2 regions of the Pseudoalteromonas sp. APC 3694 genome follow, and region 2 is predicted to be linked to the other one. Evidence: predicted binding sites of a transcription regulator. Region 2 holds the regulator's gene; the other holds the start of a gene.
The links. The regulator LexA, encoded in region 2, represses DNA repair genes until DNA is damaged. The targets are predictions, from matches to a motif close to TACTGTATNNNNATACAGTA.
Positions count from the first base shown of each region.

Region 1 (3,432 bases), on a different contig from region 2:
TTATGGCACAAGGTTCAAGGGGATTTAGGGTTTGATAAACGCCGCACATTATTTGTAGATGACAGCTTACCGGTATTAAATGCCGCACGAGAATACGGCATTGAGCATTTACTTGCGATTGCTAACCCTAATAGCCAGCAACCACATAACGAAATAACCGATTACTTAAGCGTCACCGATTACCGTAAGCTTATTTAGCTTATTCGCCCTGAGGGTAACGCGCTACTAAGCCTTGATATACCTGTTTTGCAAAATCTACATGCTCAGTATCAAGGCTTTTAACTACTTCAACTAAGTGTTCGTTATCTTCTTTGCCATGCCACACTTTAATGTAGCTACCCTCTTTGTAACCATGATCCTGACGGAAAAAGTTCAGCGTATTTTTACCCACATAGCCACGATATAAATCATCAATATCCATACCGATTTGTGCCATACAACCGGCAAAAGCAGCCGCGTTAAAAGTTTTATTGGCAACCGCACTGGCCGCTAATAATTCAAGCGTTTGTTTAAAATCATCGCCTTGCTGTGGGGCGCTCATTTGAGTTTGTAGCTGCGTAGCGATTTGCTCATAGCTGGTCTCACCGTCAATACGCAACGATAAGCCAAAGTGAAAAATATCAACCAGCTCTAAAATCACCTGTTCAGTATCTGGTGTTTGTTTTTTCCACCATTTCCAACCGTAATGGTCTAACATTTCTGCACATTCAACCCAAATAGCTCTGTACCATTCGAAGCCTTGGCTAAACCATTGCTCATGTACTTTAGTATTCATGGCATTTTGCATTTCTAGCATAACAACTAGCTTGTTTAAATTCGCAGACATATTGGTTCCACTGTTGGATTTATAATTAGGGTAATAATACAGATAATATAACTTAACGACCAGCCGAAAACTCATGCCATGAGTTGATCAGGTCAACAAAGTCTTCAAAACCACAACCACTGCTTAAATCATTCTCTTCAAGCATTAATTCGTCATCTTGGTAGGCTAATATATCTTCGTTATCTTGATGCAGCGCATGCGCTTCAAATAACGCTTCATCTTTAGAAAGGATCAGGTCAATTTCTTGGCCTTTAAGTGTTAACGGTTCAAAGCTTGAACTCACCGAGCTAATAAGCGCCAGCACCATAGCCACTTTGTCTTTGCCTATTTCTTCATTTAACCAACGGCCTATAATCGCATGCTCGCTGCTTATTTTAATTCTTAACCCACTAATAGGGTCGCGAATAAATTGGTATTCCATAACTTTATTCCAGTACTGCTAATTACAACAGATTATAACCTAGTCAGTTATGAATAACGCAAGCCAGATACAAAAATAGCGCCGCAAGGCGCTATTTCAATATCATCAATATAGCTAACCGCCTGAGCGATAGCGGGCAGCATCAATAATTGCCCATAAATGGAATACGGCTCCAACAATAGCTGGAACAACTAAGAACCATAACGCGTAACCGCCAAAAACCAAAATGGCAAACACCAGCGCCGATAAAATACGACCCTGTACCAACTGCCCTAAACCCGGGAAAAAAATATTACATAGAGCGGCTATTACATTTCCGCCAGAACCTTGTTGAGACATACTAACCTCTGTAGTTTAATTAATTTTGTATTTGTACTTATTATTTATACTTACACACTTTATGCCAATTTATTAAGGCTTACAAATCATACAGTTAAATTATTACGAATTTATCGCTTTAGTATTTTTTGCCAAAAATAAGTCAAATTAGCTATTTTAAATAGCTATTTTAGTTACTTGCTCAGTTTATACTGTTCACTATTCAACAACTTAAATACCTATTTTATAAATAGCTGTTTATAAAAACAGTATTTTATTTAGCCTAACAAAAACACCTGTTATACTGCTCTCATTATTGATTAAAAAGGCGTAACGATGGACGTTTCAGAATTACTCGATGGCTTAAATGATAAACAACGCGATGCCGTTGCAGCGCCATTACAAAACATGCTGGTATTAGCAGGAGCAGGTTCAGGTAAAACTCGAGTATTGGTTCATCGTATTGCCTGGTTAATGCAAGTAGAGCAAGCCTCTGCCTACAGTATTTTTGCGGTAACCTTTACCAATAAAGCCGCTAAAGAGATGCGCTCAAGAGTTGAAGAAACTCTAAAAGCCCCTGTTGGTGGCATGTGGATTGGTACTTTCCATGGTTTATCGCACCGAATTTTACGGGCACATCACCGTGAAGCAAATTTACCTGAAGCCTTTCAAATTTTAGACTCTGACGATCAGCTTCGTATGATCAAGCGTTTGTTAAAATCTATGAATATTGATGATAAAAAATGGCCAGCCAAACAGTTTGGTTGGTACATAAGCGCTAAAAAAGATGAAGCTTTACGCCCTAAAGATATTCAGGCATACGATATTAACGAGCAAATGATGCTGCGCGTTTACGCAGCCTATCAAGAAGCTTGTGATAGAGCGGGCCTAGTTGATTTTGCTGAAATATTACTACGTAGCTATGAGGTACTTAAAAATAACCCAACCTTGCTGCGTCATTATCAGCAGCGCTTTGCGCACATGCTAGTAGACGAGTTTCAAGATACCAATACTATTCAGTATGCATGGTTAAAACTACTTGCTGGCGACACTAGTAGTATTATGATTGTAGGCGATGATGACCAAAGTATTTACGGTTGGCGTGGCGCTAAAATAGAAAACATTAAACGCTTTTTAACAGACTTTGATGCTGAAACAATTCGCCTTGAGCAAAACTATCGCTCGACTGCCACTATTCTTAAAGCGTCTAATGCGCTTATACAGAATAACTCCGAGCGTATGGGTAAAAGCTTGTGGACTGACGGTAACGACGGCGAACCAATTTCTATTTATGCTGCCTTTAACGAGCTAGATGAAGCGCGCTTTGTGAGTAGCAAATTACGCAGCTGGTTAAATGCCGGAAATGCGCTACAGGATGCGGCTATTTTGTATCGTAGTAATGCGCAATCGCGGGTACTTGAAGAAGCGATGCTACAAGAAGGTTTAAAATACCGAATTTATGGTGGTATGCGATTCTTCGAACGTCAAGAAATTAAAGATGCCCTCTCATACTTACGCTTAGTGGGTAACCGCCAAGATGATGCCGCATTTGAGCGTGTAATTAATACCCCAGCCCGAGGCATTGGTGACAAAACATTAAGCCATATTCGTGACTGCGCTCGCGCTGAATCTTTGCCGCTTTGGTATGCTGCTAAAGCCATTGTAGAACAACAGCATTTATCGGGTCGCGCTTCTGGAGCTGTTGCCAAGTTTGTTGAGTTAATTGAACATATTGAAGATAAAATTAGTGACTTAACGCTGCAAGAGCAAGCCAAATACACTATCCAAACCTCTGGCCTTATGGCCATGTATCAAGCTGAAAAAGGCGAAAAAGGCCGCGCTCGAGTAGAAAACTTAGAAGAATTAA
Region 1 is NZ_JASDDE010000025.1:4,358-7,789, reverse strand. It holds gene yrfG (GMP/IMP nucleotidase) at 1-198, shown strand, start outside; gene QMA00_RS10245 (dUTP diphosphatase) at 200-826, opposite strand; gene QMA00_RS10240 (YacL family protein) at 879-1,247, opposite strand; gene QMA00_RS10235 (hypothetical protein) at 1,362-1,586, opposite strand; gene uvrD (DNA helicase II) at 1,902-3,432, shown strand, end outside.
Region 1: uvrD (DNA helicase II) is a predicted target of LexA. The motif match lies at 1,818-1,837, and genes of this name have one in related genera.

Region 2 (3,432 bases):
TCGAAAGGTATAGATGATACGCAGTATCGTTTGAATATTATTGAAAATATATTAAAGACAAAAGGACTGGCTTAATTGCGACATATAGACATTAATTTAATTGATGCATGCAAACCTGTTAACTGGGATGTGGATGCTAGACAATGGTTAACTGAAGTTAGGAATGCACAGGACAAGTCAGCAGAATTTACGCGGCTTGGTAGTAAATGGTCACCATTTAAGGACAACTTTATTAATCAATTTGGTGATAAATGTTGGTATTCAGAAGTACCAAGGATTAACACTGATTTCAATGTTGATCACTTTCGCCCCAAGGGTGCTGTGAAGAAAGCCAAAAAGACTTATGCCATGAGAGTGGTAGGTGGACAATCACAAAAACATTCTGGCTATTGGTGGTTAGCATTCGAGCCAAAAAATTATCGATATTCATGTCAATACGCCAATCAACCAAGAGATAATGGTGGAAAACATGATTACTTCCCACTTCAAGATGAAAGCACCAGAGTATGGAGTCAATGTTCGCTAACAAACCATAATGCTGAAGTTCCTGTTCTTATCGATCCATGCGTACTTGCCGATGTTCAATTATTCTCATTTGAAAAATCTCCCGGTATGGCACACTCAAGATTCGACCAAGCAACTGATAAAACAAAATACGAAAGAGTACGGACGAGCGCCAAATGCTATAACCTAAATCACAAAACGGTGAAAGGTAAACGACTAGAAGTAATCACATCTGTTCAGCAAGACTTAAAGCTACTAGAAAGCATTCATGGATTACCGCAGGCGAGTAAACAAGCTATGCAGGTCCATGTAAACAACGCTGAAAATAGACTGGTTGATGCTTGTGATAGAAAATCCCCATTTTCAGCCGCCGCAGTAGCTTTTGTTAAGCCTAAAAAAGTAGAGCCTTGGTTGGCTAATATTTTAAATAGGTTAGATCTCAGTGATTGAGATCTAATAACAGGAAATAAAGAACCCAATTTTTAGCCTTGTTTGATTTAATGCTTAGTTTAAGTTGTGCGCGCCTTACTGCATTTGAGAATTGTAACTTAGCAAAAAGAATGATTAATAACTGTGTGAAGCTGGCGTCAACCAAGAGATTCACCCATTTGGAAAAAAATTCACTGAATCTGAAACCTACAACGGCATATAAGGCATTAATTTATATTTGCGATTTTTAAATAACTGTATATACTCACAGTTAATTGTACTGTATGGAAAACCAGTTGTATGCGACCATTAACGAAACGCCAAGCGCAAATACTCGAACTCATTAAAGTGTTTATTAAAGACACTGGTATGCCTCCTACACGTGCCGAAATTGCACAAACACTGGGTTTTAAAAGTGCAAATGCTGCAGAAGAACACTTAAAAGCATTGGCCAAAAAAGGTGTTATTAAAATGAAGCCAGGCGCGAGTCGCGGAATTCAGCTTGTTGAAGAAGAGGAGCCAGAGCAGTTAGGCTTACCTTTAATTGGCAGGGTGGCTGCCGGTGAGCCAATATTGGCGCAACAGCATGTAGAAAGCCACTGTAAAATTGACCCTTTAATGTTTAAACCTGCGGCCGATTTTTTATTGCGTGTTAACGGTATGAGTATGAAAGACATTGGTATTATGGATGGTGATTTACTTGCTGTGCATAAAACCCAAGTTGCCGAAAATGGACAAGTTATTGTTGCCCGTGTTGACGACGATGTAACCGTGAAGCGTTTAGAAAAAGCGGGCAGAAAAGTACTCTTACATGCTGAAAATGATGAGTTTTCAGCTATTGAGGTTGATTTAGAAAATGAGTCGTTCAATATTGAAGGCTTAGCGGTAGGTGTTATTCGTAACGCTGACTGGATGTAGTATTAAAGCATAATTTAGCGCTTAATGGTGATTAGGCGCTGGGTTTGTTAGCAGCACAATGTCTAACTTATCAAATGTATGACTATATGTTGTTAAGTGCTCCCCCTATCATAAATAAAATCACTAAATACTTTATAAATAAACAAATTTACTCTGCTTTTTTAAGTTAACAATTTTTTATATTTCTATCCTGTAATTTCAATACACCCCTTACTAAACCTGACTCTTAGATTAATTGCCTGACTAGTTGCTATTTTTTTAGCTGCGCATTTTAAAAAATTCACCTTGTCTATTTTTCATACTCACCTTGCTTATTGTTTATTTTTTAACTAGTTATTAAAGAGCTGGAATAAAAATAACTCACAGCTTAGTCGTTTTGAGAACACACATTTACTAAATCCAGCACCCTTATAAAAAATAAAAATAACGAATAGGCGTTTAAGCCGTATGCCTCTTCGCTTTGCGTCAGCAATAGCATCAAAGGAGCCGTCACATGGGTAAGCTGAGTTCTTCCTTGTGGCTTATATTGTTTGTTTTTTCGCAGAATGTGCTTGCTAATAGCCAATATAATATGCGTAAAGGCGTAACCGATATAAGTAATAATGTATACCAACTGCACATGACTATTTTTTTAATATGTTGTGTGATTGGGGTGATCGTGTTTGCCATTATGTTTTGGGCACTCATTCATCATCGCAAATCTAAAGGGGCTGTCCCTGCCCAATTCCATGAAAGCACCAAAGTAGAAATACTGTGGACTGCGATCCCTTTTGTCATCTTAATTGTTATGGCCATTCCTGCGACTAAAACTTTAATTGCCATGGAGGATGCCAGCAAAGCTGATCTCACCATTAAAATTACAGGCTCACAGTGGAAGTGGCATTACGAATATATGGGAGAGGACGTTGAGTTTTATTCCATGCTAGCTACCCCTCAAAATGAAATAACTAATCTTGCTGATAAAAACCCGAATTATTTACTCGAGGTCGATAAACCGCTGGTACTACCAATTAATCAAAAAGTACGTTTTTTAATGACTTCAGATGATGTTATTCACTCATGGTGGATGCCTGACTTTGCCGTTAAAAAAGATGCAAACCCTGGGTTTATTAACGAAACATGGACCAATATTAATGAGGTTGGTACTTACCGTGGGCAGTGTGCAGAGCTTTGCGGTAAAGATCATGGTTTTATGCCTGTTGTAGTAGAAGCTAAAACAGAAGAAGACTTCAAAACGTGGTTAGCAGAGGCTAAACAAGCCAAGCAAAAAGCAGCTGAAGCAGACGCTGCGTTATTAGACCAAGTTGTACCAAAAGAAGAGCTGATGGCGCTTGGTGAGCAGGTTTATATGGCGAGCTGCGCGGCGTGCCATCAGCCAACAGGATTAGGCTTGCCGGGTGTTTTTCCGGCTCTTAAAGGCAGCCCAATAGTCATAGGTGATATCAAAGGGCATATAGATATTTTGCTCCACGGTAAACCGGGTACGGCTATGCAGTCTTTCGCAAAGCAATTATCAATCAAGCAAATAGCAGCTGTTATTACCTATAAACGCAACGCGTGGGGTAATGACACTGGTGATGT
Region 2 is NZ_JASDDE010000031.1:34,208-37,639, reverse strand. It holds gene QMA00_RS11790 (AAA family ATPase) at 1-75, shown strand, start outside; gene QMA00_RS11785 (hypothetical protein) at 76-954, shown strand; gene lexA (transcriptional repressor LexA) at 1,234-1,851, shown strand; gene coxB (cytochrome c oxidase subunit II) at 2,345-3,432, shown strand, end outside.